Regions from separate parts of the Aerococcus sp. 150760013-2 genome, predicted to be linked through region 3. Evidence: riboswitches for the same ligand, from Rfam matches in the RefSeq annotation. Region 3 holds a riboswitch; each other region holds the start of a gene.
What was found. Region 3 has a riboswitch for thiamine pyrophosphate ahead of ACUW85_RS02900 (hydroxyethylthiazole kinase). Riboswitches for the same ligand answer to the same signal wherever they lie in the genome.
Positions count from the first base shown of each region.

Region 1: another riboswitch for thiamine pyrophosphate. It lies ahead of thiT (energy-coupled thiamine transporter ThiT); the one in region 3 lies ahead of ACUW85_RS02900 (hydroxyethylthiazole kinase).
Region 2: another riboswitch for thiamine pyrophosphate. It lies ahead of ACUW85_RS05740 (ECF transporter S component); the one in region 3 lies ahead of ACUW85_RS02900 (hydroxyethylthiazole kinase).

Region 1 covers NZ_JBSEYI010000005.1:52,397-63,451, reverse strand. The annotation lists gene ACUW85_RS03735 (TraX family protein) at 1-112, shown strand, start outside; gene ACUW85_RS03730 (Sapep family Mn(2+)-dependent dipeptidase) at 165-1,547, shown strand; gene rpiA (ribose-5-phosphate isomerase RpiA) at 1,569-2,243, shown strand; partial or broken gene ACUW85_RS03720 (mannonate dehydratase) at 2,989-3,327, shown strand; gene ACUW85_RS03715 (glucuronate isomerase) at 3,342-3,581, shown strand; gene ACUW85_RS03710 (hydroxymethylglutaryl-CoA synthase) at 3,778-4,932, shown strand; gene ACUW85_RS03705 (hydroxymethylglutaryl-CoA reductase, degradative) at 4,996-6,309, opposite strand; gene ACUW85_RS03700 (iron-sulfur cluster biosynthesis family protein) at 6,377-6,700, opposite strand; TPP riboswitch at 6,909-7,005, shown strand; gene thiT (energy-coupled thiamine transporter ThiT) at 7,153-7,716, shown strand; gene ACUW85_RS03690 (50S ribosomal protein L25) at 8,331-8,966, opposite strand; gene thrC (threonine synthase) at 9,233-10,717, shown strand; gene coaBC (bifunctional phosphopantothenoylcysteine decarboxylase/phosphopantothenate--cysteine ligase CoaBC) at 10,742-11,055, shown strand, end outside.
Region 2 covers NZ_JBSEYI010000008.1:59,153-70,207, forward strand. The annotation lists partial or broken gene ACUW85_RS05725 (IS1380 family transposase) at 1-443, shown strand, start outside; partial or broken gene ACUW85_RS05730 (IS5/IS1182 family transposase) at 651-815, opposite strand; gene ACUW85_RS05735 (YsnF/AvaK domain-containing protein) at 1,019-1,930, shown strand; TPP riboswitch at 2,808-2,896, shown strand; gene ACUW85_RS05740 (ECF transporter S component) at 3,024-3,590, shown strand; gene ACUW85_RS05745 (ABC transporter ATP-binding protein) at 3,587-4,942, shown strand; gene ACUW85_RS05750 (energy-coupling factor transporter transmembrane component T family protein) at 4,949-5,611, shown strand; gene tenA (thiaminase II) at 5,611-6,306, shown strand; gene thiW (energy coupling factor transporter S component ThiW) at 6,296-6,799, shown strand; gene ACUW85_RS05765 (type 1 glutamine amidotransferase domain-containing protein) at 6,916-7,431, opposite strand; gene ACUW85_RS05770 (deoxynucleoside kinase) at 7,702-8,346, opposite strand; gene ACUW85_RS05775 (threonine/serine exporter family protein) at 8,516-9,292, shown strand; gene ACUW85_RS05780 (threonine/serine exporter family protein) at 9,292-9,816, shown strand; gene ACUW85_RS05785 (alpha/beta fold hydrolase) at 9,942-11,055, shown strand, end outside.
Region 3 covers NZ_JBSEYI010000004.1:33,441-44,495, reverse strand. The annotation lists gene ACUW85_RS02945 (FtsX-like permease family protein) at 1-2,342, opposite strand, end outside; gene ACUW85_RS02940 (ABC transporter ATP-binding protein) at 2,356-3,057, opposite strand; gene ACUW85_RS02935 (TetR/AcrR family transcriptional regulator) at 3,237-3,821, shown strand; gene ACUW85_RS02930 (alpha/beta hydrolase) at 3,944-4,465, opposite strand; gene ACUW85_RS02925 (DNA/RNA non-specific endonuclease) at 4,577-5,938, opposite strand; gene ACUW85_RS02920 (winged helix-turn-helix transcriptional regulator) at 6,168-6,521, shown strand; gene ACUW85_RS02915 (NADPH-dependent F420 reductase) at 6,679-7,248, shown strand; gene ACUW85_RS02910 (YkvA family protein) at 7,532-7,819, opposite strand; gene ACUW85_RS02905 (GNAT family N-acetyltransferase) at 7,894-8,391, opposite strand; TPP riboswitch at 8,626-8,716, shown strand; gene ACUW85_RS02900 (hydroxyethylthiazole kinase) at 8,902-9,741, shown strand; gene thiE (thiamine phosphate synthase) at 9,741-10,367, shown strand; gene thiD (bifunctional hydroxymethylpyrimidine kinase/phosphomethylpyrimidine kinase) at 10,368-11,055, shown strand, end outside.

The sequences.
Region 1 (11,055 bases), on a different contig from region 3:
AACCTACTTCTACAATGGATTAAGGGGCCGTTACAACGCCAAATGGCTGTATTTGATTTACCCTACTCATCTGCTGATATTCGGCTTAATTGCCCGTTATTTCATCATTTAGCCCATTAATATAACACAAAAAATTTAAAATTTAGAAAAACTAGGAGAATAACATGTTAGATAAAATAGATTTCGCACAATATATACCACAAATGATCGAAGACATCCAAGGCTTGGTTCGCATCCCATCTATTCGCGATGATGAGGCGGCTACAACAGATGCCCCTTATGGACCTGAAGTCCGCAAAGCACTAGATTTTATGCACGATTTAGCTGTCCGTGACGACATGAAGGTTGGGGATGTTTACCCATATACCGTACACATGGAATCCCGAAATGCGGGGACTAACCACCGGGTGGATGTTGCTAGCCATATTGACGTCGTACCTGTAGGGGCCTTGTCAAATTGGACCAAAGAACCATTTGGCGCTGAAATTATCGACGGTCGTATGTATGGCCGCGGAACATCAGATATGAAACGGAATGCCGTTTTGTCATACTATGCCGTTAAAATCTTACAGGACTACCAAATTCCCTTAAAAAATACCATCCGTATCGTGATTGGGTCTGACGAAGAATCGGACATGACGGACATCCCACAATACGTTATCAAAGAAGGGGCACCTGACTTCGCCATCACACCAGACGGGCAATTCCCACTACAAATCGGGGAAAAAGGGGCCACAACATGGAACTTCAAGGGCGATTTAAAGTCAGATACCATCATTAAAAGTGTAGTCGGTGGGGCCGGGTCAAATGTAGTGCCATCAGAAGCGACATTTGTCATCGCTGATACCTTAAATCCTGGTTTAGAAGCTTATGCTAATAACAAACAATGGCCAATCGCTATCAAAGAAGAAAACGGGCAAACCATCCTAACTGTTTACGGAATTTCTGCCCACGCCTCAACGCCTGAAGCAGGGGACTCAGCGATCACCCGTGGCTTTGAAATCATCGCCAATACCTATTCAGATGACTTGGCCAACAAGTGGACACGCCTATTTCGTCCTTATGATGGGTCAGGATTTGATGTAGCCCGTAACCACGATATTATGGGCCCATTGACTTTAAACCAAGGCGTTATTGAGAAAACAGCAGACGGGCAAATTGCCTTTACCATCGATGTTCGTTACCCAACCAATATTACCGAACCAGAATTGACAGCCGCCTTCACCAAAGAATTCGCGGATATTCCATTTGTGAAATCCTTTGATACAGCACCAATTCTGTCTGACGTGAATTTACCAGCAAACCAATTATTGTTAAATACTTTCCACAAACATTTCCCAGACCACGCTATTGAACCTATTATCTCTGGTGGGGTATCATATAGTAAAGTAATGCCAAATTGCGTGTCATTTGGGATGAACTTCCAGCATGACGCACATGTAGCGCACCAAGCTGATGAATACATCGAAATGGATACATTAGAAAAACTATTAAAAATATATACAGATGCCTTTATCCAACTTGGTCAAGCAGATCAATTAGGATAGGGCGCCAGACAAAGGAGTCATATGGTGAACGAAAAAGAACTCGTTGGGGTTGCAGCAGCCCAATACGTTGAAGATGGTATGGTCGTTGGATTAGGCACAGGCTCAACAGCCTATTACCTGATTACAGAACTAGGCAGACGGATAAAAGAGGAAGGCTTAACCTTTACCGGTGTACCAACCTCCATTCAGTCAGCCGAATTAGCAACCAGTCTAAACATTCCAATAGCCTCATTAAATGATGTCCCAGCCATTGATCTAACAATTGATGGCACAGACGAATTTGATCCGGCCTTAAACGGTATAAAAGGCGGCGGGGGTGCCCATTTAATTGAAAAAATCATCGCCGTTAACAGCAAACGCGTCATTTGGATTTGCGACCACAGCAAGCAAGTAGACCAACTGGGGGCCTTTCCCTTACCTGTAGAGGTGATTCCAGCAGCAAGTCAACACTTATTGTATGCATTTGAGGATAAAAACTATGCTCCGACATTCCGTTTATCACTAGATGGTACTAAATTTGTAACTGATTCAGGTAACTTTATTATTGACCTTCATTTAGAAAAAATAGTAGACGCAGCAAAGTTGGCTGACGATTTGATTCAAATGGTCGGTGTTGTTGAACATGGCTTATTCTTGGGAATAGCGGACAAAGTCTTAATGGCCAATGATGGGCAAGTCGTAGAATTTAATGGGTAGTAAGTGAGTTAAAATCGAGTTAGGAATTTTCCTAGCTCGATTTTTTTTTATGCAGTTTTTATTAAAGGGAAAATATAAATTTAGACTGAAATCGAGTGAATAGGAATGGGGGAAATTTAAGATGAGAAAGGTAGTTTTATAAAGCAGTAAAATATTTTTAAATGGTAGGATTCTGTTGCACTACTTATCTTCAAAATATTATTACTTGATTATATTTTTCTTAAATGCTCAATATCATTGCATATTTTGATAATGATAGGTATTCATAAAAAAACGTCAAAAAATAAGGAAAACCATTTTTTGACGTTCTAATTATAGTATATTCAATTAACTATGCCTGATCATCATCTGAAATCAGAAAACCTTGTACAATCGTAAAAATGATTAACAATAGATACCATAGTATTTTACGGTTTCTTTTTTTCTGTGCCTTACTAGTTGGCATATGCTTAACCCCCTTACAGATAAATAACTTTTTTGGTATGTCTTATTATACCATGAAAAAGATTAAAGTTTAAAGTGATAGCCTATAAATATGTACCCTCTAACATTTTTTACGAAAAATTTCATTTATTGTTATTTTACTATTAAATATGTTTTCTTCACTATGTAGAATGTAGTTGAATGAGCGTAAGTGTTTGCTCATAAAATATAGTGCGAGTTTATATCACACAAAAAGGCGTATTATATTATGGAAATGAGTTTTAGATGGTATGGATAGGACGATCCTGTTACAGTACAACAAATCCGTGAAATCCCAGGTATACAAGGTATCGTTACAGCGATTTACGATATTCCTGTAGGGGAAGTTTGGCCAATGGCGCGTATCGAACAACTTAAGAAAGATGTTGAAGATGCAGGTCTACATATTTCAGTTATCGAATCAGTACCGGTTCAGGAGGATATCAAACAAGGTAAACCTAACCGGGGCTAATTAATCGAAAACTACAAAACGACTTTAACTAACCTGGGTAAAGCAGGAATACCTGTTGCATGTTATAACTTTATACCAGTATTTGACTGGACTCGTTCTGACCTAAACCATGGCTTACCAGATGGTTCTAAATCGTTAGCGTCCATCAAAGAAGTTGTGAACGTATGGATCCAGCTGAAGGTGGCTTATTAATGAACTTTGTTGGTATGTTAACTGACCCCCGTTCATTCATCTCTTACACTCGTCACGAATACTTTCGCCGTTTGTTCTGCGACTATATCGGTGACTTGGTTGAACGTGGTGAAATACCTAATAATGAAGCATTATTAGAAAAATTAATCACTGACGTTTCTTTCAACAACGCAGTACCGTATTTTGACGCTGCTGACGTCGTATCAAAATAAGACTTTTTGGTAAATGATGACTTGTAACTAAAGTATTAACCCAATTGATCGGACAGTTTCCGCTTTTTTTCTGGAAAAATATGTTCAGAATTTCCTAAGAATGCGACAAATGCGGATAGGGAGGGTGAAATATGATAAAATGATAGTTGAGAAAGTACGTTATGCGTATAAAAATGATGTTGGGAGAGTATTGAATATGAACATTGGTATAGATAAACTACATTTCTTCACACCGCATGTCTATGTGGATATGGAAGAACTTGCTGAAGCTAGAGACGTTGAGCCGGCTAAGTTTACAATTGGTTTAGGTCAAACCGAGCAAGCAGTGGCACCCTTAACCCAAGATCCAGTTTCAATGGCAGCTAACGCAGCTTGGCCAATTTTAACAGATGAAGATAAAGAGGCAATTGATTTCATTATTGTGGGATCAGAATCAGGTGTCGACCAATCAAAAGCAATGGCAGTCCATGTGCACCAGCTTTTGGGGATTAACCCATTTGCTCGCGCTATTGAAATGAAAGAGGCGTGTTATGCAGCAACTGTAGGTCTTCAAACTGCTGTAGCCCATATCGCTCGTCATCCAGAGTCAAAAGTGTTGGTGATTGCAACTGATATAGCTAGATACGGCTTGAATACTTCAGGAGAATCAACACAAGGTGCAGGTGCGGTGGCTATGCTAATCAGTAAAGACCCACGCGTTGCAGTTATTAACGACGACGCAGTTTCTTACACAGGAGACATTTACGACTTCTGGCGACCAAATTATGCTACATATGCCCAAGTAGATGGTAAATTCTCTAATGAACAATACCTATCATACTTAGAGACAGTGTGGACTGAATATAAAAAACGGACCAATAAAACTTTAGCTGACTTTAAGGCTTTAGCCTTCCATTTACCTTATTCGAAAATGGGCTTAAAGGGCTTGCGTCAATTATTGCCGGAAGTGGATGAAGCTAAACAAGCAGCCTTAACAGAACAATTTGAAGCCAGCCGCGTCTACAATAAACGGGTTGGAAACATCTATACTGGGTCATTGTATCTAAGTTTAATTTCCTTATTGGATCAAAGCCAAGACCTACAAGCAGGTGATACTATTGGCCTTTATTCATACGGATCAGGCGCAGTAGGTGAGTTCTTCTCTATTACTTTAGTGGAAGGCTTCAAGGGCATGTTAGCTGACGAAAGTCATCAAGCCATGTTAGATAACCGCGTCCAACTATCGGTTGCCGACTACGAATTGATTTTCCAAGAAGAATTACCAACAGATGGTAGTCAATTAGTTTTATCTGAAGATGAAGAGCAATTCCAATTAGCTGGGGTAGAAGGCCACAAACGATTGTATAAATAAAGAAAATCGTTACCTAGAAGAAGTATCAACTTCAAGTGGGTAACGATTTTTTGCTTATTTCGATTATTCTTGTCGTAATTTTTCTAAAATTTCTTTGGCTGCGGCCAGGTTCTTATGGTCAGCGTTTTCTAAGGCCGTCACTACGGCATTAATTTCTTGGTCGCCGTCAGCACCTGCTTGAATGGCCAATGATTTAGCTTGTAACTGCATGTGGCCAGCTTGGATGCCTTCAGTAACAAGGGCCCGAACTGCGGCAAAGTTTTGCGCTAAGCCTAGTGAAACAGCAATTTCCATCAGATGTTTAGCGTCCGATTGACCTAAAATTGACTTGGTTACTTGCACAGTTGGGTGGATCCCAATCGACCCGCCAACAGCCCCTAAGGCTAGCGGTAGGGTGAGTTCACCAGATAAAATTTCTCGGTCACTGTCGTAAGTCCATTTGGCTAAGCCTCGGTATTGGCCGTCTCGAGCTGCGTAGGCATGGACACCCGCTTCAACTGCCCGCCAATCATTTCCAGTGGCCAATACAAAAGCGTCGACCCCGTTCATGATTCCCTTGTTGTGTGTGGTCGCCCGGTAAACATCCACTTGCGCCAACTGGCTAGCTAAAGCGATTTTGCTGGCCACTTCAACCCCGGAAATAGGGCCTTTATCCAGTAAACGGGCCGTAATTTCACAAGACGCCGTTGCCGTCGCTTCAACCGCATAATTGGATAGGATAGCCATCAACCCATCAATATTCGCTATAAAATCCACCTGTCCAAGAATATGCGCCTTCAAAGCCTCCAGCATAGTATTCATCATATTGGCCCCCATCGCCTCCTGAGTGTCTATCGTTAGATACACAATGAAAAAAGAGGCACTACTATCGGTTGCTGGATAGTATTGACTACGGATGGACCGTGCGCCACCACCGCGCCCAACAATGGAAGGGTAGGCTGCATTAGCCACAATCAGTAAATCATCCGCAAATTCTGTCACATACGCTTCAAGGCGTAAGGCCTGCGCGTCATCTTCAAGTCCGGTAAAAGCAATTTGCCCACTCATCAAACGCTGGTTGACCTGGCTTTTAAAACCGCCTGCCTGCTGGATAATTTTACCGCCATTTGAAGCAGCCGCAATCACAGAAGGTTCCTCAGTCACCATAGGAATGTGGATTTCTTGATCGTTTATTAGAAAGTTTAAGGCCAAACCATAGGGAAGTCCGTAGGTTGAAAGGGCATTTTCAATCATATTATCAGCAATTTCAGTGGGTAAACCTTGGCCGTTTTTTAAAAATTCAGCTTGGTCACTAGTGATATGCTCTTGGTCCACTAAGACATCGATACGGTCTTGACGAGACTTTTTATAGTAGGATTTGAATGGATTTTCAGACATGATAACTCCTTTTTCAATAAAGAAACGGACCAGTATACCTAGCCCGCTTGGTTAAAAATAATATATATTATGACGCTTTTTGTAGGTAGATATTATCGTTCATTACATGACCATCAACGATTAAAATGAAAACTTGTCTAAAGTCATCGAAATCAATGCGGTTATCATGGCCTAAAAATTTTAAAGCACTCTTTCTTACGTGAACTTGGCCAATATGGGTTTCTAGTACCTCGTCGTAGGCGGAAAAATCCGTCTCATTGGTCCGCAAAACCAGGTCAACTTCCTGTTCATTAGAAATATGTAAATATTGTGTATCATTTAAACAAATATGTTCAAATTGTGATAATGATTGCAATTTATTGATCGCTTTATTCGAAAAAAATAGCTTCAAATTTCATCCCCCCATAGGCCTCAAAATAAAAGAATGCAAAAAATACGTTCTTAAGAATATATCATATTGATGATATTAATACAATAGTGTGGTTTTGATGAACCAGCGCTCAATTCTATTATACAATAAGTAAGAACGATTATAAAATGTTTGGGTTACCACTTGCTAAAGATGCAAGATTAGCATATACTAAAAGAAATAATATACTTGTGTGCACTAGGGGAGCTTTTGCTGAGATGTTTAAAAACAGACCCTCATAACTTGATCCGGTTTATACTGGCGAAAGGAAGTGTTCAATAGCCATTTGTTGGTGAATGATTTAATGCGTTAAATCGTTGAATACATTGAGAGGTCGTGTTTGTCACAATTGTGATAGATGCGATTTTTTTATTTGCTTTGATGATATTTCAAAATAGCTTTCAATGTGCTTACAAAGGAATGGAGAAGAAGAAATGAGATCAGTTAAGTTAAATGAAAATATCGAGGCTGCTATTGCAGCAGTAATTGCTTTTATAGTATCAATGATACCGATTGAAATTGGCCCAAGCTTTGGGGTCCAAATTTCACTAGCCATTATTTATATTGTAGCGTTTAGAAGAGGGATTCGTGCTGGTTTATTGTCAGGATTCTTGTTAGGACTGATTAAATTTATTTCTGGATTTGCCAGTATTTTAACACCAGTACAAGGTATCATAGAATATATATTTGCCTTTGCCTTAGCTGGATTAGCGGGTATTTTTGCCCTACAAATCCAAGAAGCAGCAAAGAATAACCATGAAAAAAACTTATTCCTATATGTAGGACTAGCAACTTTCATCGCCATATTTGCAGAATACTTTGTCCACTTCCTAGCCGGTGTAGCTTTTTGGGGCCAATTCGCACCAGAAGGCATGAGCCCATGGGTATACTCAGGTGTAATGAACGCCATGTCAGGACTTGCGACATGGGGCGCGTGCTATGCTATTTCTTACCTACTAATCAAAACCAATAAGAAAATTATCCTAGTTGAAAAATAAATATCCGCAAGCAAAACAGGGCCGTGACGTAGAAATCACGCCCTGTTTTTTGATGCATGTAGTTATTTGGTTAATGACGTAAATTCTTTGAAAATGTGCAGTGCAAATGCAAAACTTTGGTAATTATTGTTCTTAAATAATGCGTTACGTAGCGTTATCAATCTTGTGTTGAATAGCGGAGTAGCGTACGAGTGGTTTGACACTGTTTTTGAGAGCGAATGGATAGAATTATTAAATCGAATTAATATATTGACGGTAAAATGACTTGAAATAATATCCTTAGGGAGTGCAGAGTAAGGCAACGTTTCATGTAACCCCTAATTGTCCAAAATAAACTAGATTTTTCAAAATGATCTACAGTTAAAAGAAATTTTAAGTACAGTTTTTTCGAATAGCATTCCCGATATAGGTTGAAACTTACCTGGCATGCCGTCGCAGTGAAGTAGGATAGTCAGCCAAGCCCTTAGACTAAGGCTAAGGACTTGGCCCCGATGGATTTAAGGGCATGACAGGTAAAGTGAAAGCCGAAGAATTTCTAATTTTTAAAGAAAACAAAAAACCAGAGTGAAATAAATCACTCCGGTTCTTATGTAATGAAAGGAATTGAAAAAATATTAGTTTTCAGTATCTTCTACAATTTGGCCTTCTTTTTCATCGATTAATTCTGGTTCAGCAACCTCTGCATCTGGGTCAACTTCTTCTGGCTCTTCAACTGGAGCAGAAATAGCTACAACAACCTCTTCAGCATCTGTTACTAATTCAATATCGCTAGCAAGTTTTAAGTCACCAGCAGTTACTGAGTCACCAATAGCTAAGCCTGTAACGTCAACTTCAACTGAATCTGGCGCAGTTGCTGGGTCAGCAACAACGTTAATTTCAAGTGTTGTCGTAGAAGCTACACCTTCTTGATCTGCTAAAGCATCTTCGTTAACAATAACGATAGATAATGGCATTTCAAGTTTTTGGCCTTTTTTGATTGCTTGTAAAGAAATGTTGTAGATAGTTGGTTTCAACGCTGATTGTGAAATTTCACGTACGTAAACTGTATGTGTCTTACCATCTAACTCTAAATCAAATACTGAGTTAAGACCTAATTCACGACGAATTTGTTCTACATCAGATACTGACAATGAGATGTTAACTGGATCTAAGTCACTTGCGTACACAACGCCGGGAACTAAGTCTTCTTTACGTAATTGTTTAGCTGCTGAAGTACCAGCGCCATCACGTTTTTGAGCTGTAAATTTCATTCGAATACCTCCTGAGTATATACGTTTGTATTTACGTTTCCTACAATTTAAAAATTTAGAAACACACTTAATGTTAACATATATGAGTAATAAAATCTATTTTAAGCTATAAACATGCAATAATTCATTTGGATTGTCTAATAAGAGAATTATGAGAAAAGTAGCCCACACTGCCATAAAGGGACCTTCTGTGGTAAAATGAAGCAAATATAAAGAGTGACTGGTATGGATAAAAAGGGTAAAACGAGTCGCTTAGGAGGAATATGATGCAATTTAAAAGTACACGTAACCAGGATAATATCGTGACAGCTTCACAAGCCATTGTTCAAGGATTGGCAACTGATGGCGGGCTTTACGTCCCAACAGAATGGCCTAGCATTGACCTTGATTGGTCTGAATTAAAAGAGATGACCTACCAAGAATTGGCTTATTTTGTTATGTCTATCTTTTTTGATGACTTTTCTGAAGCAGATTTAAAAGCTTGTATTGATGGTGCTTACGATGAAAAATTCGATACAGATGTAATTGCGCCATTAGCAAAAGTTGGCGAAGACTACTATTTAGAATTATTCCATGGTCCAACGATTGCCTTTAAAGACCTAGCGCTACAAATCTTACCTCATTTAATGAAAAAATCAGCTGAAATGAATGCCAACGACAAAGAGATTGCCATTTTGACAGCTACTTCAGGCGACACTGGTAAGGCAGCAATGGCTGGATTCGCAGATGTACCAGGTACAAAAATTATTGTCTTCTACCCGCAAGGTGGGGTTTCTACCATTCAAGAAAAACAAATGGTAACACAAAAAGGGGGCAACACATTTGTGGTGGCAATTGAAGGGAACTTTGATGATGCGCAAACAGAAGTAAAACGCTTATTTAACGATGAAGCTTTACGCGCTGATTTAGCGGCAGAAAACATCCAATTCTCATCAGCGAACTCAATGAATATCGGGCGCTTAATTCCGCAAGTGGTGTACTACTTCTACGCATATGCCCAATTAGTGAAACACGAAGAAATTGAAGCGGGCAGTCCGGTCAACTTTGTGGTCCCAACAGGAAACTTCGGGGACATCTTAGCTGGTTACTATGCACAAAAATTAGGCCTACCAGTTGGTAAATTGGTTTGTGCTTCAAACGATAACACTGTCTTATACGACTTCTTCAACACAGGCGTTTACGACAAAAACCGTGAGTTCAAGTTAACTATTTCGCCATCAATGGACATCTTAGTTTCAAGTAACTTCGAACGGATGTTATTCCACGCTTTAGGGGATGACGTGGCCCAATTGTCAGGCTTGATGAATGACCTAGATCAAAAAGGGCGGTACGAATTCCCAGCTGAACTGAGCGAGAAATTTGCATCCTTCCTTGGCGAATTTGCCGACGAGGACCAAACTAAAGCTGAAATTGACCGCGTATACCAAGAATACGATTATTTAATGGATCCGCATACTGGTGTTGCATCAGCGAGTCTACAAAAATTGAAAGCCAAAGATGCCCTAAGTGGACCGAGCGTTGTTGTGTCAACAGCTAGCCCATACAAGTTCCCGCAAGCTGTTTTGACAGCTATTGGACAAGGTGTTGAAAATGCGACTGACGATGAATTGGTAGCCAACATTAAATCTGCAGGAAACCGCGATTATCCAAATGCCATCAAAGAAATCCAAATTGCTGAAGTACGCCACAACCGTGTGTCGACTGTAGCGGATATGAAGGAAACAGTTGTGGGTATTTTAACTAGAGAATAAGTCAATTGGAAAGTGTAGGAGACCATGCTTAAAGGATTAAATTTAACAGTCGTTGTCACAGGCGGCATCGCAGCGTATAAAATCCCAGATTTTGTCCGTACCCTCATTAAAGCAGGGGCTAATGTGCGCGTTGCCTTGACACCGTCTGCCAAGCAATTTGTCACACCATATACCTTTGAAGTCCTAACCAAATATCCACCATTAGTTGAAGGTGTCCACTGCCCGGATACCGTGGCCCATATCGCTTTAGCCGATTGGACTGACTACGCCATCGTTATGCCAGCAACCGCCAATACAATTGGGAAATTTGCCAATGGCATTGCGGATAACGAAGCATT
Region 2 (11,055 bases), on a different contig from region 3:
GCGTCTGCATACGTTCAACGCGAGAGGTAGACGAGTTACTGTTTAATCACGCTTTCATTGTCACAAATTTCTCTGAAAATATCTCAGCGAAGAGAGTGTTTGAAACGTACAATAAAAGAGGGACCATGGAAAACTATATAAAAGAAGCCAAAAACAACTTCTTTTTCGATAAAACGGACAGTCCCCACTTCCTTGAAAACGAAGCAGGCATGATGATTAGTTTACTGGCGTATAATCTGGTGAACTTCTTGCGGACCATCTGCTTTGATTCAAAATGGAAAGGACTCCAAGTGAATACGATCCGGCTTCGGTTATTCAAAATGGCGGGGGAGCTCGTCCGTACGGCGAGACAACTGTACTTGAAACTTTCCAGTTCCCATGTTTACCAAGCCGAGTTCTATCATACATTCAGGCGAATCCAATGGATTCGACAATATATCTAATCAGTCATCATTTTTAAAAATCTGAATTGTGCCCAGGGGGAAGTGTGTCCAAATTCCAGTTTATAGACTGGAAAAGCTCAAAATTTCGTTTGGAATCTAAAAAATTAAAACGAACAATATGTAAAATAGAAAAAACTACGAAAATTATAGAACTTAAAAACTAAAAATCGCCTCAAAAATTAGAGGTATGAATTATTCAGGAGTGATATAATAGTTTAATTGTTTCAAATGATATTGATGTTCTTCACTTTTTAAAGTGATGGAATAGGTTTTTTCTTTCGCGTTGTTGTAACAGCCGTTTCGTAAGGGGCATTGTTTACATTTTTCTACATCAAAGTAATAAGTCATGCTCTGATTCCTGTCTTTATTTTTCTTTTTATCAAATTAAGCTAGATATAATTTCATCCAAAATAGCTAATAAATAAAAGGATTATTACTATAAGCATGCTCTTAATAATATCCTTTTTAGAAGTCCTATCAATTGACAGCGCTTTCATATTACATTAAAATATGAATAGTGGAAGGAAGTGCTTTAACACTTTCTATTGGTTAAAAGATAAGAGGAGGAAGTTAAAATGGAAAGAGATTCATATACGGTTATAGGTAAGTACCGTGATCCGGCAGAAGTAAGAGTGACATTAAAAAGATTAGAACGTGAAGGCTATGCTAGAAATGACATTGCACTCTATTCTAATCGTGCGAATTTTAATCAATTCGAAGATACATTGGGCGTAGATATGCGAACTGCAGATGAAGTTTCCTCAACAAGAGGTGATGAAGACCGTTCATTCTGGGATGAAATAAAAGATATGTTTACAATGGACGATGATTATGGTGTAGAGACGACACAAGACGACTTTATAACTCCTTATAGAGAAGACATTCAAGATGGTTATACTGTAATTGCTGTTCGTAACTATCGTGGAGATACTGAAATACACAGTGAAATGGCCGATACGAATGTTACACCATTAGAGAGTGATTTACCTGAAGTGGACACCACCGTTGGAATGGATCGAGAAGTTCAAGACACCACTGAGATGACAGAAAACGAAACGATTCAATTAAAAGAAGAACGTCTACATGTCGGTAAAGAGGAAGTCCAAACCGGTGAAGTACATGTGACGAAAAAGACCGTCCATGATACGGAAACAATTGAAGTGCCTGTCGAGCGTGAAGAAGTGGTGATTGAAAGAAGAGCTGTTCACGATGGTGAAGTAGACATAACGGATACAACTTTTGACGATGAAACAGAATCTATCACTATCCCAGTTCATGAGGAAAAAGTAGTCGTCGATAAAGACACGGTTGTAACAGAAGAAATTGAAATCAAAAAAGAACATGAAGAAGATGTCGAACATGTCTCTGAAGATATTCGTAGAGAAGAAATTGATATTGAATCAAGTGGCAATGTACGAAGAACAGATACCACTTTGGACGATGAGACAATCGATTTGGAAGATCCAGATAGACCAGATCGTATCTAATAAATGTGCTGTAATTAAGAAACACACCCTTTCAACTTCTTAAAGTTGAGAGGGTGTGTTTCTTTAGCACCATCACCAAAACATTCTTAGCTTTTAATTTCAATACTTTATTTTATGGTCTACGCACGTATTTCTTCTGCAGAATGTTTCGTTAATCTAGCACCCATCCGGCCACCCAGTGATGAAACAATCGCCATGGGAATATGAGCAATGAATAATCCAAAACATATCTAAATACATTTTAAATGCTATCTACGTTCCAAACGAAGTGAATATCATTCCCAGCTAATGGCTTACAGGCTAATGGCTTTTAGTTTGGGTAAAATAAACATCTTCTAAACATAGTAGGTATTTATTTTAAATTAATTTTTTTAGAAGCTTTCTAGGATCATCAACAATTGTAAAGTTACCACCTTTAGAGGAACCATCCAAAGGTCTAGGATTATTGAAATCATAAATATAATCTTCTTCGCTAGCATCTACTATCGTTAGCGTGCCAAACTCATCTCTAACAACATTATATTTTTGACCTTTTGTAAGTGAATCTACACCAAATGATTCACCGGTGTACAGAACTCGACCAATATACTCTAAGGGAATAGTCTTATTGAGTTCGCTCTGAAATAAATCAATCTTCTTAATCTCTTTCGCTCCTTCGTCATACTGTATCTAAGTTCTATTATATCCAAATTGATAGACGGATATATCCGCTACTTTTACTTCCTTGATATTTCTAATAAAGTAAGAAAATCATAAAAAATGATGCATGGTTATATGCATTATACTGCTATTTTCTGTTGTAATTGAAAAACATTATATAAATTGCCACTTTCATTTTCTAGATCGATGTGTTAGTATCGGAGATACATTCATATAGTAGTGACATTTGGGGTGCCGAAAGCTGAGATTATACCCATTGAACCTGACACAGTTAATACTGGCGAAGGGAAATGTAAAAATGTTTATGATACGGAAACTATCGGACCAAGTGTGTCTGGATAGTTTATTAAAGTGTTTAAAACAAGAAGCGAATTCGCCTTTGCTCACCCCTTATGCCTCTATTTTTAAAAATATAGGAAAAGGGGTTTTTTTGATGGAAAAATTTAAATGGGCATTGCCCGACGTCATCTTTTTAGCATTTCTAGCTTTCTTATTTGGAGCTGTATTTATGGGGGCAGGTGTCCTATATGCCGTTTTAGTGTCCCTATTAACACCGTTTGGTTTAACGCCATTTGCCAATGAAATCTTATTTGGTATGTGGACGATTGCGGCGCCAGTGGCGGGTATGTTGATTCCGAAAGTAGGCAGTGCCTTGTTAGGTGAGGTCTTTGCCGCCCTTGCCGAGATGCTATATGGGTCATATTTTGGGGCTGGTGTTTTACTTTCTGGCTTAATTCAAGGACTGGGTACTGAAGCGGGCTTCCTTGTTACCAAATACGAACGCTATGATACGACTACTTTAGTTTATGGTGCCATTGGGACAACGGTATTTAGTTTTGCCTTTGAATTCTTCAAATTTGGCTACGCGACTTATGGCCTTGGTTTGGTCGTGGCTTTATTCTTAGTTCGTCTGATTTCAGTGACATTTTTCGGTGTCTTTCTAACAAAACAAATCGTTAGCTTATTCAACAGAGTACAAGCCAAAGGAATTGCCCAATGAGCGCCTTAGTACAAATCAGTGACTTGACCGTCCGGAAAAATGAGACCGTCATCCTAGACAGGATTTCTTGTGATTGGCAGCTAGGCGATTTTATCTTACTGACAGGTGATAGTGGTAGCGGGAAAAGCACCTTCATCCATACCATAGCTGGCTTCAATGGTGCAAGTTTTCAAGGGAATGTTGTAATGGATGGCCAGCGGATGTCAGACTATACTATTCCAGAAAAAGCTCAGAAAATCGGGTTGATGTTTCAAAATCCGGGTCAACAATTTACCATGCGAACCCTGGAACGAGAATGCTTCTTTGCCTTAGAAAATTGCGGTCTACCTTATGATCAGGCCAAAGTACGCTTAAATCAAGCGGTTGACGATTTGGGTATCAGACATTTATTAGAGCAAGACTTGATGACCCTGTCAGGTGGGGAGAAGCAGCGGGCGGCCTTGGCCATCTTGATTGCAGTCAATCCACCAGTTTTCTTTTTAGACGAACCCTTTGCATCAATTGACCCAGCCTCTAGACTTTTCTTGATTAACATGTTGGCGAAATTAAGACAGCAAGGCAAGTTGATTATGGTGGTAGACCATGAGTTGACTGACTATAAGGGGCTAATCAACCGATTCTTTATCATGCGAGACGGCCAACTTTCTGAAGCAGATGTAGCCACCTTGCCGGAAAAAGCGCCTATTCCATTGTTGACTAGTGGTCAAGCTAGCAGGGAATCAGCTTTCACCCTGGATAATATTGCTATCAAACAAGGCGATAGAACCTTGCTTCACCAAGAAAAATTTACTTTTCAAAAGGGTGTATCCACCCTAACTGGCGATAATGGGGCGGGGAAATCGACTTTATTAAAGGCCATGGCGCAGTTACACCCTTACAAGGGCAAGATGCGGTTTCAGGACCGGATACTTTCAAGGTTTTGGGGCAAGAAAAGCTTATACGAATCACTCACCTTGGCTGTTCAAGATGCAGCCCAACAATTTGTGACGTTGGAAGTAGCGAGTGAGTTACGGTTTCCAAATGAAGATGCTGGTGAAATTCGTGACCGACAGATGCAGGCACTTGAAGACTTGCATATCAGCCACGTTTTAGACCGAAGTTTATATCATTTAAGCGAGGGGCAGAAGAAGATGGTGCAATTAATCGCCTTGTTGAGTCTAGACCACCAGTTTTTAATGCTGGATGAGCCTTTTGCGGGTTTGGACCTGAAAGCCAGTGATTACTTTGCGGATTGGATTGAAGACAAGAAAAGAGATACGGATTTCTTGATTGTGTCTCATCGCCTTGGTCCGCTGGAAAGTGTAAGTGATCATCATATTCACTTGTCCAATCAAGTGCTGAAGGAGGTTTGATAATTGATGGAAGAGAAGAAAACAGCGATTCCAGCTATTCTGGCCTTGGTATTCTTGTTCACGATTGAAATATCTTTTACCTATTCGGTTTGGCTGAATATTTATGTCTTATTGATGGTTGTGACCTACTTAGCTGTTAAAAAACGGTTTGGCGTACTGGTATTTTTGTTAGCCCTACCTTTTATTCCTGCCATCACCACTTTTTGGTCGGTCTATATCCAAGGAAGTGGCCTAGATGACGCTTGGGTATTATTCACTAGAACCTATGCCTTTGCGGCTTTAGGAATAGGATTTATGGTTGCCGTTGATTTACAAGACTGCTTACTAATTTTTGAACAGTATAAAGTACCGGCTATTTTTATCTATGGATTGTTGGTTGTGATACATGCTGTGCCTGAAATTCAAAGGGAAATCAAGAGTATGCATGATGCCAGTTTATTAAGGGGGAAGAAATTATATCCATGGTCATCTCTCTATTATGTGAAAGTGATCTTTCTAGCCCTCAATTGGCGGGATCGGTACGCAGAAGCCATGTATTCTAGAGGTTTCTCTGAAGACCAGCCTCGCCACCAGTACCGTCATTGGAAAATGTCTACACCAGCTATTGTTTTATGCATGAGTTTAATTATCGTCGGCAATATGATTATGAGATTGGAGAATATGATTTAATGGAAAAAACTTTTACAGAAATCGCCCGCAGTCAAACGAGACCCTTTTGGGAGGGGAGTTTCAACCATCCTTTTATTTTGCAGCTACAAGATGGGACGTTACCTATTGAAAACTTCCGTTACTATTTGATCCAAGATGCTTATTATTTGCGTCACTTTTCAGCACTGTATAAGAAAGTCGCGGAAATTACTGAAGAGCCTGCATTAAAGACGCAGATGCTTGAAAATGCCGGCCATTTAGCGGAAGGTGAATTAGCGATTCGTGCCAACTTTTTTGAAGAATTGGCGGTAACGGATGACGAATTAAAAGGAACAGGCGTTGCGCCAACTGCTTACCACTATGTGTCACATATGTACCGGCAGTTAGTGGAAAATAATGATGCGATTGCGGCGGCTAGTTTATTGCCATGTTCTTGGCTGTATTTTGAAATTGGTCAACGGTTAAGACAATTAAATGTGACGTCACCTGTCCCAATCTACCAAAGATGGATTGAGACATACGGTGGGGAAGAAGCAAGTGAGGCTATCGAAAAGGAATGTGCCCTATTGAACCGTCTGTACGCTGAGTCTAGTCAGGAAGAAAAGGATAGTATGGTTTCCGCATTTGTCATAAGTGCTAGAATGGAATTTAATTTCTGGGAAATGGCTTTTAATTTTGAAACTTGGCCGGAGGGTATCCAACATGATGACAAATAATAAAGTACAAAAAATGACGATCTTAGCCATGATGATAGCCATGGATGTTGTCCTTTCACCACTATTTCGGGTGGAAGGGATTGCCCCAATGTCTAGTGTCATGAATGTGATTGCTGCTGTGTTGATGGGTCCCATATATGGGACAGTGATGGCACTCGCATGTGGGATTCTCCGGATGATCTTGTTTGGGATTCCACCGCTAGCACTTACTGGTGCCGTATTTGGGGCCTTTTTGGCTGGTGTGGGTTATAAATGGATGAATACATATCTTGGTGCCATAATAGGCGAATTTATTGGAACAGGCTTGATTGGGTCCTTACTCTCTTACCCAATCATGGTCTGGTTTACAGGGTCTGCCCAAGGTATGTATTGGTTTGTCTATACACCGCGGTTTATCTTAGGGGCATTATCAGGGTCATTAATTGCCTACCTAGTCCTGGTCAGAATAGACAAAGTGCCTTATATTCAACGGGTCAAGAAAACATTTGACTAATAAGTTGAAGGCACAAAAAACTACCTTTAGCGAGGTAGTTTTTTTCTATAAAAAGTGTTATAAAAAAAGCGCTACACCTGTTCAGATGTAACGCTTGCTTTTAGCTATTTTAGAATTTATTTCAATGCATCGACAATTGCTTGATTAAATGCAGGTAAGTCTTCAGGCGTACGGCTTGAAATTAATTTACCAGCTTCATCGATTACAACTTCTTTGTCATAGAAATTGGCACCAGCATTTTTTACATCAATTGCCACTTGTTTGACTGCGGTAATGTCTTTACCTTTTAAGGTTTCGGCATTGACCAATAATTGAGGACCATGACAGATGGTGAAGATCCATTTGTTATCATTATCGAAATGACGCACAAAGTCTAACATACGCTCATCTGCGCGCAATTCATCAGGAGAGTAACCACCTGGAATGAACAGTGCATCATATTCTTCAGCTTTCACTTCATCAATAGCTTTTTCAATGGTTACTTCTGTTCCATCTGTTTTACCTTGAACAGTTTCGCCAGCCTTAATACCAATAGTTACTACATCATGTCCTGCTGCTTCTAAAGCTTTCTTTGGTTGAATATATTCAGAGTCTTCAAATAAGTTTGCTAATACAGTTGCAATTTTTGCCATAATTTATAGCCTCCTTAAAGTTTTGATAAATATATCATAAAGGATATATTTATTGCATGCAAAGGATATGCATTATATGATATTTAACTGATCAATATTAAAGAACAATTTCCATTATATTGGTTAACAAGCTAATATTGGCATGTTAACCATATATTCTAAGGTAAGTTCATATATTATTTACCGCACCACAACTCCCGTGGCTATTAGAATTTATATGGAAGTGATTTAACAAAGTAAAAAAAGCTCAAGTGGTAATAATTATAATGATCAATTCTTTTGGAGTGTTGCCCACTTATCTTGAATTTTTTTCGCAACGATTTCTTGATCCTTATTTGATAAAATGTCAAATTTGCTAACATCAATGGCCATTTTAGCTGAATGGTCATAGTTTGCGTACCATTCATCATATAGGGTGTGTAGTTGCTTATAGTAGGCTAGTAAATCTGGTCGACCTTCTACTTGTTCGTATGGGCGCCCACGACGCTTGATTTTCTCAAGGACTAAATCGAAAGGTGCATGTAAGTAGACAAGTAATTCTGGTGATTGGTTGGTTGATTCTGAAATAATACGAACATCGTCCATCATATTAGCCAATAAATCTTGGTACAATTGCCACTCTACATCTGATATATTGCCGTTAATATTATTTACCTGAGTGAATAAAGCATCTTCATAAATTGACCGATCTAATATTGCACGGTCAAATTTCATCCCGCGTTTAATGCTTTTAACGCGTTGGTTTAGAAAGTAAATTTGCAGTGAAAAAGCATATTTCGTTGGTTCGCTGTAGTATGCATCCAAAATTGGATTTTCTGATACCTCTTCAAAAAGTGGTTCTGCTTGAAACATGTTTGCCATATGTTGGGTATAAGTAGTCTTACCAACACCGATCATGCCTGCCATGGTAATCATAATTAATTGCTCCTTCATCTAATTAGTCGGGGCAATTATAGCATAAATATGACCTGACTTGGGTTAGAAGACAGGTTGAAATAGGATACATTTACATGGAAGGTAGCATCTTTATTCTTTGATGACCTATGGTACAATAGCCGTGGATTATGAGAAAGGGTGGGTCAAAATGGTAGATTTAAATAAGAAAATTTTAGAAACTGCCCTGTTAGCCGGGCAAATAATGACAGAAAGCAACGCAGAATCATATCGTGTTGAAGATACGATGAACCGTATTTTAACAACATCAAATGCAGCATATGCAGTGGCAATCTCTCTTTCAACAGGTCTTTATATGACCCTTGATGACCCATCTTTTGAAGGTTCTGGGTTTACTGGTATTAAGAGAATTACACGCCGTTCTAACAATTTAAATAAAATTACCCAAGTGAATCATATTTCACGTGAATTGACTTCAGGTAATATTTCAATTGACGAAGCTTATGAGCGGTTACAGGTTATTCGGTTCCAGAAGCCTCAATATTCAAAATTGCAAGTATCAATCGGGGTAGTTGGTTTAGCTGTAGCCTTCTCTTTCCTTTTTGGGGGAGGTATTAACGAGTTGATCATGTCTTCAGTTAATGGTTTAATTTTAGCCTTATTATACCGTCTAATGGATAAATACTATATTAGTGAAGGTTTTTCAAATATTATTCAAGCACTTGTTGTAACAGTTACTGCTTATTTAATGCAAGCCTACGTATTATCGAACACAGATATCAATATTGTAATTATTTCTACATTGATGCCAATGGTTCCAGGAACGGCCTTAACTAACTCCTTACGTGATATTTTCCATGAGGACTATATTGCGGGCGTTTCTAGAGCAACAGAAGCCTTTTTGAACGCCTTAATGATTGCCTTAGGCGCAGCACTGGGTCTTGCCTTGATTGGAGGTTTATATTAATGAAGGTAATGGATATAATTTTACAATTAATAGGTGCTTATGGGGTAGGTTTATTCGCAATTTTAACGATTGAAGGACCACGAAAAGTTCTATTTTGGACACCACTCATTAATATTGCTGGTTGGGGTAGTTATCTGATAAGTATACATCTTGGTGGTTTTTCAGAAATAATGGCTACTTATTTTGGTTCCTTGGTTATTGCCTTAATTTCCCAGATGTATGCGCGTATTTTTCGAGAGCCAGTAACAGTTTTCTTTATTCCAGCCTTCTTTCTCTTTGTGCCAGGAGGTGGCATGTACCGGACGGCATTAGCCTTTATTCAAGGGGACACGGCCCAAGGCTTTACTGAACTAGGAGGTACGCTATTTACTGCCTTGGCTATTGCGCTTGCGGTTTATACATCTGATACTTTTGTGCAAATTATTAATAAACAAAAATTTCCAAAATTTATCCGGAAAAACTACCGTGTTATACCTAAAGTAGCGAAGAAAACTGAAAAGAAAATCGAGAAAAAACTTAAATAGATTAGGCTCACTTCTCCTAATAACTAGAAAAAAGCTGATAATTGATTACTATTTCATTTTAAGGGCGTATGTGATTTGTCACTGCGTTTTTTTCTATATAATGATAGAAAAGAGGGGGAGATAGTATGAAAAACTGGCTTGTGTTGTTGGTAACCAGTGTTGTACTTACTGGTTGTGGGTTAAATTACCAGGATAAAAGTGTAGATTTGAATACGCTGAATGTGGATGAGGAGGTTGCTAGCTTGGATGAAGAACCATCCCTTTTCACGGAAGATTTTGAGGCTAATGGAGAAGAGGCATTGAGTCAATTTAATGCAAAACTGGCGGATTTGCCTGCAGTTGAGCTAAGAGATTCTGGCATTCAAGAGAGTCATTTTCTGCGTTTGAATGGCCTAGACCAGTATGTGTATGAGGTAGGTCAGGGTGAAGGCTTACCGGTGGCGATTTTCCTCCATGGGGGACCTGGCTTTTCTTATACAAACCAAGCAGATACTTTGGTTGGTTTATCTGATCAGGTGAATGTACTTTTTTGGGATCAGATTGGTGCGGGTCAAACTTATGAAGCCAATTCAAATGCAGAACCCAGTATGGGCGATTTACAGGCTTCCTTAACAGATTTAGTTGCATATACCAAGGTACGTTATGGGGTTGATCAAGTGGGCATTATTGGTCATTCATGGGGGTCGGCGTTAGGGGCCTCCTATGTGCTTGACCATCCGGATGATGTGGCTTTTTATGTGGGCATTGGGCAAGTGGTCACACCAGTTGAGGATGAGGCAGTGGCTCTAAGTCAGACGCGAGAATTGGCGACAAGTTTAGGGCATCAAGATTTACTTGATCAATTAAGTGAGATTTCAACTGATTATCCTAACACGGAAAATTTTTTGACTTTAGCTTATGAGGCGGCGATTTTACGGTCAGTTCAGCGTGAATTAGGGTTTGGAACAGCTGATTTTGTCCAATATTTGCCTTTATTGTTAACCAATCAGGTGGATAAATTATCGGCAGGTGACCGGGAAATGCTTGACCGTATGTTACTCAACCAGCGCTTGTATCGAGAGTTATTAGCGACAGACATATATGCAAGGGACCTCGAATTCAGTATGCCTGTTTACCTGATTTCTGGGGAAAATGATATCCAAGTACCAAGAAGTCAGTCAGAAAAAATGATTGAAAGAGTTCAAGCACCGACAAAAGAAATGATCATTATACCGGATGCTGGGCATACCCCAATGATTG
Region 3 (11,055 bases):
ATATTTGAAATGGTACTATAGATTTTATACCCATCGCTACCTGGAATCTCCCGACGACTATTTACGGAATAAGTTGGTAGGGATAAATTATCCACCATTTCTTGTGCTTCGGCTAGTTCATCTTCTTTGTCTGCTATCTCATCTTCAGCATCCGCTTTGGTTTTAGCGAATTCAGCGGCTTTATCTTCGTATTCTGCCTGACCCTCCGCAAGACTTTCTTTGGCATCTGCAATTTGGGCTTCAGCATCCGCAGATTCAGTTGCTAATTGGTCTTCTGCTTGGGCTAATTCCGCTTCTTTATCAGCTAATTCCGCTTTTGCTGCGGCTAACTTATCTACATTCGCTTGGTATTCCGCTGATTTCTTATCTAATGTCTCTACACCAGCAGTCCATTGTGCTAGACCCTCATAGTAAGTATTTAAACCGTCATTATAAGATTGGATACCGGCATTGTATTTGGATAAGCCATCTTGGTATGCCGCTTCTTTTTCTTGTAAGAGGGCTTCATTCTCGCTTAAGCTAGCAGTTGCTGCTTCAATTTGAGCTTTACCATCATCAATTTTGGCTTGATTGCTAGATAATGCAGCATTACCATCACTTAATTGTTTGTTAGCAGTATCTAATTGTGCTTTAGCACTGTTTAATTGTTCTTGGCCAGCATCTAGTTGACTTTTAGCACTTTCTAATGCTGATTTTTGTTGGTCTAACTCAGCTTGACTAGCCTCTATTTTTGCCATTCCAGGAGTGTATGTTGAATTCATGAAGGATTCATATTCACTTTGGCTAGCATCTAATTCTTCTTGTAGGTCAGCAATTTGTGCTTGTAAATCAGCAGTATCAGCTTCATTTAAATCACCTGCATCTAATTTATTTTGTAGGCTAGTGATTTGTTCTGTTAAAGCTTGGATACCCTTTTCATAATTTGCTTTTCCATTTGCCAATTCTTGATTGTTTTGATCAAGTTGATTTTGTGCGCCTTCTACTTGACTGGCTTTTGCTTCGTAGTCAGCTTGTTTTTCCTCAAAAGCATTTAAGTTTTGAGTATATTCACTGTATTTGTTATCATACTCAGCTTGTTTGCTTTCAAGTGTTGCGTTTGCTTCGGCGATTTTTGCCTCAGCGCTATTTATTTGGGCTTTCTTTTCAGCTAATTGACTATAACCATTAGCAATCGCCGTTTGACCTTGGTCTAATTGGCTTCTTGCGGTAGTTAACTGATTTTGACTATCATTTAACTGTTTCTTTGCTTGGTTTAATTTAGCTTTACCATCTTGGAGTTGGTGCCACTTTTCGTCCAATGTAGCTTGCCCATTAGCTAACTGCGTTTTAGCAGCATCTAATTGTGCTTGACTATCATCAATTGTAGTATGGGCATTCGCAATTTGATTGGCACCATCATTAATTTGTGTAGTGGCGTCAGCTACTTTAGTGTCTAATTGATTTTGTGCATCTTCAATTTCAGCTTGACCATCAATTAATTGTTGTTTGGCATCATCTAGTTGTGCTTGTCCATCTGCCAATTTCTTCTTGGCATCATCAATTTGTTTTTGGCCATCATCAATTTCCGATTGATAATCATTTTTAATTGTTTCAAGACGATTTTCTGGTTGGTTTGCTAAGGCATCATCTAAATCATCTTTGTGAACTTGAAGTCTTTCAGTGTAAGTATCTGAATAAGGATCGATATTGATTAAATCATCGAATCTTAATCGAGCCAGCATGTAGACATCTGAATCAAACGCAGATTCAGGAACAATCGCGTAACCTTTTAAGGCGCCAGTTCCGGCTGTAGAAGCACCTTGGTTTAGATTGGATAAAATCTCACCAGAATAAACAAAACCGACAATTTCATAGGTGTCTTCTTTTAGTACAGTATCACCAGAGGCATCTGCCTGTTCTGACAGGTCAATTTTATCACCTACTTGATATTGATCATCAAAGCTTGCATCTATCGCTATTTCATTACTTGCTTTAGGTAATTGACCTTCCACTAATTCATAATCAGAGATATCTTCTCCCATTGAGAATACGCGAATAGCCGTATGGCTATCATCAATTGTGACATCTTTTAAATAGCCATATTCAATATCTGCCAAGCCCGAGGTTTTATCCAAGATGTCAACATCATCATCATCAATACCCATTGAACCAATTACAGTAATATCTGAGACGTTTAAATCATCAAAATAATGTTCACCAGTTGTTCGCATATCTGGTCCAGTCACTTTTAAACCAATTAAGGCAAAAGAACCTATCAACATTAACCCCATGATAGAGAAAAATCTACCTTTTGATTTAGTAATTGATTTTCGAATATCCTTCCATAACATTTTCTTTTTCATGTTTATTTGTCACCTACCATTCGATATCTGAGATATTTTCAGGTGAATCATTCACTTCAATGGATTCCACTGTAGCATTACGCATGTGAATAACTCTATCAGCAATAGGTGCAATGGCTGCATTATGTGTCACGATAACTACAGTAGCACCATTCTTGCGACTCATATCTTGTAAGATTTGTAAGACTTGTTTACCTGTTTCAAAGTCTAAAGCACCTGTTGGCTCGTCACATAATAAGATTTTTGGTTTTTTAGCAACCGCTCTAGCAATAGAAACGCGTTGTTGTTCACCACCGGATAATTGTGCAGGGAAGTTGTCGATCCTCTCACCTAAACCTACACCCTCTAATACCTCGATAGGATCACTCGCATCTTTAACTATTTCAGAAGCCAACTCTACATTCTCCTTAGAAGTCAAGTTAGGCACTAAATTATAAAATTGAAATACGAAGCCTACATCCTCTCGGCGGTATTTGGTTAATTGCTTTTTGTTATAAGTAGCAATGTCATTGCCATCAATGATGACTTGTCCTTCATCATTCGAATCCATGCCTCCAAGAATATTTAGCATGGTAGATTTTCCGGCACCGGATGACCCTAAAATAATGGCTAATTCACCTTTTTCAATTGAAAAATTCACATCATTATTCGCGGTGATGACATTCTCACCCATTTTATAATGTTTAGAACTATTAATAACCTCTATGTAACTCATTTTCATTTCCTTCCTTATAAATATAAAATGATTGCCCAAGTAAATGAACAACGTGTTGATTTATTCACTTAGAGAGTATATAATGATTGTGCAAGAGATTCAATAAACAAAATACAAAAAAGTGTTGATTTTATAACAAAATTTGTCAATTAATCTATTCAAAGAAAGTAGGATAATCAATGAGCCGTAAGATGGAAACAAAAGAAAAAATTAAAGCAGCCTTTATTGATTTAGTACATGAAAAGGGATTTGAGGCGATGACTGTGAGTGATATCGCCAGAAGATGTGACATTAATCGCGGAACCTTTTATCTACATTATGTAGACAAGTATGACTTAATGAATAAGTTAGAAGAAGAAGTGATGTTTGACTTAGAGGCGATTATTTTAAAGGATTCGGATCATAAAGAAGCCAAGGAATCTTTAGAATTGATTCCATATGATGAAATTTTAGAAGCCTTAGTCTATGTTAAAGGTGAATTTGACTTTGTAAAAGCTATTGCAAGCCCAGGTGGGGATCCCAATTTCATGCAAACCTTAAAGTCTATTATTGGACAGCTGATTGATATAAAGGTAAAGCAGTCTAATCGCGTAAAGTTTGAGAAACTAGACCTGCCTGAAGACTATGCGATTGAAATCTTACTATCATCTATTGTGGGGATTATGACGTTGTGGATTAAAAAAGATGGAAAAGAGTCACCGGAAGAAATTGCGCACATGATTACCAAAGCAAAACTATTGCCGCCATATGAACTGCTAATGTAGAAAAATATACAGGATAAAGTACTGATCGTCATTTTTAATGGATATCTATCCTTTTTCGATGATATAAAAAAATAAAGCCAGTAAACCATGATGAACATGATTACTAACTTTATATCATTTTTCTAACACATATGTTTTCTAAAGAAACCAATTTGATCTAGGTTACAGTATTTTGCAACACCGGATTTTTGATCAATGTGAAATACATGGTTTAGTTCAGAACCATCAGTGTTTCTATAGATTTTAAAGTAGACTTCATTCCCTTTAGAAATTAAAAATTGGCCAAATTGGATAGCAGTTTCTTTTAGGAAATCATGGCTTGATGTCATGACAAAAGCAGGGGGAAAGTTGGTAGTGATGTATTGTTCAACGGGTAGCTGAGCTTTGAGTTGATCAGTCATTTTTCCATCGAGGTAATAAGGAAAATCATCAGCGGAACCGATATTATTGCCGATGTAATAGGCACCACAATTTAAACCAACAGCGTTAAATTGGATGTTAGGTACTTGAAAGTCAAATAAATTTTGATAATTAGGATTTGAAGCAATTGTAGCGTACTGTTGAGTGAGTTGACCACCTGCAGAATCGCCCAATAAAAATAAATTGTCTAAATCAATGTAGTATTCTTCGCTATTTGCAGTCATCCATTCAGACAGCGAAGACTAAGCTTAATCATTACAATAATAAAAGACGAAATGCACTTTTCTTGAAGCGCATTTCGTCTTTTTTCGCGTATATACAACTTGTAGGGCGGATTACTCACCAACCATACCATCGCCGTCACGGTCGTCCATATATGGATACAACCAATGGTCTGAATAAATAGGCATTGAAAATCCTGCTGCTTTGGCTTCTTTAATGGTTACCTGACCGTTGCCATTGGCATCAACCGAACTGACATCACCGCCGGAAGCGGGCGCTGTGGTAGCGGGTGCACTTTCGGCTGCAGGGGCAGTTTCAGAAACGGTTGAAGATTGGTTTAAGTTTGGTAATGATTCATCTTGTGTTGGGCCTTCAGGTCCTACTGATGAGCCGTCTGCATAGTTGATTTCAACGTCTGGTTGGATGTTTGGTACATAGATATTGAATTGGATAGTCGCCCCGTTATCTTCAATAGAGAAACCTTCCATGTAAACACCGGATGCCAGTAGGTTATCCCCTTCGAATGCTGGTGTAATGCGGTAGCGGACATGGTTTTCTGTTTGCTCAATATAGTTAGCCACAAAGTTTTCAAATGGCAACATCCCTTCAGTATTAAACCATCTAGTCCCAGTCATCAAGTTGCGGGCATTGGCATCTTCACCAGTTAGTTGGTGGCCAATCAAATGAGATCGGTTATACAACCAACCACCTGAAACGTTGGCATACTTAGCTTGTTGCCAGCCAGTGGGTTTGATATCTGAAATATCACCACGTTCTGTAGTAGGCATCAGTTCGACTCCGAGGACAGCGTTTGCGGCGGTTACCCGACCTAAACTATCCAGTTCACCATATGATTCGTAGGCTTCAGTCGATGTAATATCCGCATTTGTAAAGTAAGGGATATTATCGTTAATTTCTATATAAGTTTGCCCAACTGGTACTGTACGTACTTTTGTGAATTCAGCGCTTGCTTGGCTGGCAATTTCACTTTCGGCTTTTGCTTTAGATTCAGTTGCTGCCTTTTCTTTAGACTCTGATTCAGCACGTTTCATAGAAGAGGCTTGGCGTGCACTTGATTCAGCGGCTAATTTTTTGTCATAAGATTCCTTGGAGGATTTTTGTGACGCATCTTTAGCGGACTTAGCAGCCGCTTCTTCGGCCGCTGATTCAGAAGCCTCATCGGAATCCTTATCAGAAGCTTGATCTGAGGTTATGACTTGTTCTTGTGGTTGAAGGTCAGTTTGATCGGCTTCGGTTTCACCTGTGTCTATTGAAAAGATGACAATCGTACCGATTAATGCAGCTGCTGAGGCAATCAAGCTGTTTCTCAACCATTGATTATTTGGCTTAATCTTGTAGAAAAACAAGGCCAGAATAGGCGCAACAACTAAAATGAATGGTGATAACAAGATAAATATTATCAGTAAAGCCAAGTAAGCCAACAAACGTAACCAGTTAATATTCTTTTTCTTCATTATTTATATTTCTCCCAAAAGTATCTATTCTTTCCCATATTGCCTAACATTATATCGGCCGTCATTCTAAACTGCAATGATTATCGTTCTTTTATTTACAAAATGTAAAATAGATAAAATTATTTCTCGTCAAGAGTTTACAAAATCAATGTCTGTAGTCTTTTTACAATAATCATCAGGCAAATTTCTGGTATGATACTTGTAATAGAAAGTCGATTGAGGTGAAATCATGTTAGCGAAAGAAGAATTACCGGTATGTCCAGTAGCGACAACGGTCGATTTAATTGGGAATAAATGGAAGGTTTTAATTATTCGAGAATTATTAAAGGGAACTTACCGTTTCAATGAACTGCACCGGTCTATTGAAGGAATCAGTCAGAAAGTCTTGACGGAAAACCTGCGCAAGTTGGAGTCAGACGGGATTATCCAGCGGACCGTCTATGCAGAAGTGCCGCCGAGAGTGGAGTATTCCTTGAGTGAATTGGGGGATACTTTAAGACCTATTATTGAAGTGATGCGTGCCTGGGGGAACGATTATTTGAACGGTAACCTGCCTGGAATTGAAAATACAGAAAAAAATTAAAAACTTTTTTGCTGGCAATGCCTTGGTATCTGTCATTACTTACCAATAAGTAAGTAGCTAAGGAAAAAGTGCCTACTTTTAGTAAGTGGATTTTCATGGTTAAATATACCTATCAACAAGTAACCAATAAACTTACAAATGAAAGAGGTATATAAACATGGCAAATATTACAGTATTCGGTAAAGGTAACATGGGTTCAGCAATCGGTGGCTTATTCCAAGAAGCAGGAAACGACGTCGCTTACATCGGTTCTCAAGACGGTAAACAAGCATTAGGCGACATTGTTGTATTGGCAGTGCCTTACGCAGCAGTAGATGGCATCATCTCTAACTACGTTGACGAATTAGCAGGCAAAATCATCGTTGATATCACTAACCCAGTAAATTTCGACACTTTCGATGGTTTAGTTGTGCCAGCTGACTCCTCAGCAGCCCAAGAAATCCAAGCAAAAGTAAGTGGTGCGAAAGTTATCAAAGCTTTCAACACAAACTTTGGGACTACATTAGCTTCTAAACAAGTTGGCGACAATACGACAACAGTTTTAGCAGCTGGTGAAGCAGACGCTAAAGCAACCTTCAAAGATGCATTAGAAGGTAGTGGCTTGAACTTTGTAGACGCAGGTGAATTATCACGTGCTCGTGAATTAGAAGCAATCGGCTTCCTACAAATCACATTAGCAGCCCGCGAAGAAATCGCGTGGACAGCAGGATTTGCAGTAGTTAAATAAGGCGAGTGGTGAGAAAAGTCGTTTAGACTCGATGGGCTGGACCAAAAGTCGAACAATTACTGTCAAGTAATTGGCGTATTTTGGGAAGCATTGGAAGAGTTTGACTTTTCAAGCCGATATTTAGACTGGAATTAGTTATAAAAATATTATAGATTTAACACAACCACCAACGACTCAGTTAATACTAGCTTGTTGGTGGTTTTTATTTTGCCACATCCACAAAAAATAAGCCGTAACACCCGGGGTAGTGGGTTTCACGGCTTTTAGGGGTAGGTATTTTAATCTAGTTGATCACTTTATTTGGATCAAAGTCGGTGTGTGTATTGGCTGTTTGCGTAGATTGTTTTTCATTGTAATTATCTAATAAGGACATGGCAATCGTCGTCAAGACACCAATTACAGCTGCGTCATCCACAAATCCCAAGGGACCGAAGATATCTGGTAAGACATCAGCTGGTAAGACGGTATAAGCGAGTGCTAATCCAGTAATCGCCTTGATGTAGGTAGGTGTTTCCTTATTAAATAAGGCTTTGGCGAACTTGCCCAAGGTCATTTTTGATGTTTGTTTCATTGCGTACATCATCCTTTCTCATGTCTATATATTAAATGGAAAAGGGATTTGATGTATCCGTCCTAAGACCTAATTTAGAGATTTGTCTTCGTTAGGTCTAGATACATGATGTGCATGTCTACATAACGACCGTCTTTCACTTGGAAACCGCCTGGAATAGTTCCCACAATTTCAAAGCCAAATTTCTCGTAAGTATGGATAGCAGCCTTGTTTTCGGCCACAACCGCGTTAAATTGAATCCCTCTAAAACCGTGCATTTTAGCCGTTTCAATGGATTTTGCTACCAAGTCATTGATCAAACCTTGACCCCGGAAGGCTTTATTCACTGCGTAAGTCCCGTTGGCTATGTGACTTGCCCGACCTTCGTTATTTGCTTTAATCAGGTAGTAGCCAGCAATCTGATCATCCACCAACAAGACGTCAACTTGATTATAAGCAGCCAGTTTATTCTCAAATGCGGCACTTGAATAGAGGTCTAAACCTGGGAAGGCGACACCGTCCACCAAAATATCGTTCCATATTTCTCTAAGAACTTCCGTGTCGACTTGAGTGTAATTTTTAAAATTTTTCATACTTTTAGACCTCCAATAAATTTGTGTCGAATACTCACTATTATACCTATATCAATCACATGCTTACAATAGTGCGTAAACAAGAGCATTCATTAGAAGGACGATATGCCATCTATGGTTATGGTAGGTAAAGCATAAGACCTAAGGCTTTACTTTTTTAACTATCGTTCAAAAGTACCTCAAATTGAAAGGGTTGACATTCCTTTAAAAGATTGTTTGAATAGAGTTAATTCATAGAGACGTTTGGGGTGCTGTGACAGCTGAGAATATACCCATGGAACCTGATACAGTTAATACTGGCGAAGGAAAATGTAGTAAATATTGTCAAAAATATGATTCGTTTGGTTTTTTGCCTTGCTATCATTCATTTGGACACTATTTCCCCCCTTTTGTCGAATACTGACAGGAAAGGGGGCTTTTTTTGTTTTCCAAAAGGTGTCTAGATAATTGAACACCAATGATACTTCACCATATTGATTTAAAAGATGCGATATTGAAAGGATTTAAAAGATGACAATCGATTTGTATACATTGAAAGCTTTACCAACTTACGACAACCCCTTCCCATTAGCCAAAAGCCCGCTAATCCAGTGCTTAACCAATACCGTGACGGTGGAATCGGTGGCCAACGCCTTATTATATGTGGGGGCGGCACCAGTCATGGCAGACCAGGCAGCTGAGATGGAAGATTTCTTCAATCAAAACGATGGGGCCTTGATCAATATTGGGAGTTTATCGCCTGAAAAAATCCGCAACATTTTATTGGCTGCTAGAACAGCTGACGAAACAGACACGCCTTTCGTTCTGGATTTAGTGGGGGTTTCAGCCAGTCCCTTGCGTAACGACTTAGCCCAAGAAATCAGCGCATTCACACCAGATGTCATCAAAGGCAACTTGTCTGAAATGCGGGCTTTCTGTGGTTTAGGCTCAACTGGACGAGGTGTTGACGCAGGGGCCGATGACCAAAGTGAGGCGGCCTTAGTGGAATTGGGCCAAGCCATGCAAGAATGGGTGTCAGAGCATGTCGGTATAACTCTATTAGCAACAGGACCAGTAGACGTGGTCGCTGATGCGTCAGGCATTTACTACTTGAAGAATGGGGTAGAGAATCTTGGTCGCTTTACTGGGACTGGAGACATTGTCGGCGCCTTGATTACAGCCTTATTAGGAGCTGGTCAACCAGCCCTAGAAGCTGTCATTTTAGCGGTATCTTACTTCAATTTATGTGGTGAAAAAGCGGACGCAACAACACATGGTCTAGCCGATTTTAGACAAGCAACATTGAATAACCTGTCTCTATTGTTAGAAGACGATGAATGGGTAACAGGTATCAAGGGAGGTCAACTATAATGGATTACAGTTTATATCTAGTCACAGCAGGTTTTGATTACCAAGAAGACACCTTTTTACAAGTGGTTGAAGACGCAGTCAAGGCGGGGGTTACTTTGGTTCAATTCCGGGACAAAACGGCAACCAGCCGCGATGCTTACGCCTTAGCCCAAAAATTGAAAGCCATCACCGACCGATACGATGTACCCTTGATCATCAACGACCGGGTGGATTTAGCGCTAGCGATGGACGCAGCGGGTGTCCATATTGGCGACGACGAATTGCCGGTTGACGTGGTTCGGAAACTCATCGGACCAGACAAGATTTTAGGGGTCTCAACCAAAACCCTAGCGCGGGCAGAAGAAGCCTACCAACAAGGGGCGGACTATTTGGGTGTCGGGGCCATCTTCCCAACAACTACCAAGGATTCCAGCCTAGTAACAGTAGAAACTTTACAGACGATCAGCAGCCAAGTAGCTATCCCAGTTGTCGCAATTGGCGGCATTCAATTGGATAATATCAAAACATTAGCCGGTAGTGGGATTGCGGGGATTTCAGTAGTTTCTGAAATTATGTTGGCAGATTCGGTGACACAACGCGTAAGAGATTTAAAAGCTAAAGTAGCAGATATTTTGGAGGTGGACTAAATGGTAAATTCAACACCACAAGTAGTGACAATCGCTGGGTCTGACTCAGGTGGGGGCGCAGGGATTCAAGCCGACTTGAAAACTTTCCAAGCTCGCAAAGCCTTTGGTATGTCGATTGTGGTCGCCTTGACTGCGCAGAATACTTTAGGCGTCCAATCGGCCTTACCAGTACCCTTGGACTTTATCGATGCACAATTTGCCTCATTGAAAGCGGACTTCAGAATTGGCGCTGTCAAAACAGGCATGTTATTTAACGGTGCTTATGTAGAGAATGTGGTTAAAAATCTGAAAGAGGTAGACTTTGGACCTTTAATCGTTGACCCAGTCATGGTGGCTAAGGGTGGCCATCAATTGTTGGACCAAGACGCCGTCGACGCCATTCAAAACAAATTACTCCCTCTTGCGACCTTAGTCACACCAAATATTCCTGAAGCAGAAATCATCGCTGATATGACCATTGAATCAGAAACGGATATGTTGGCGGCGGGATTGAAGATACAAGGATATGGGGCTAAAAACGTGATTGTCAAAGGGGGCCATTCAAAAGCAGAACGGGCCAGAGACTTAGTTCTCTTTGAAAACCGGGAACAATTATGGCTGTCTAGTCCACGGGTCAATACAGAAAACACACACGGGACAGGGGATACCTTGTCTGCCGCAATTGCAGCCGAATTGGCTAAAGGAACTG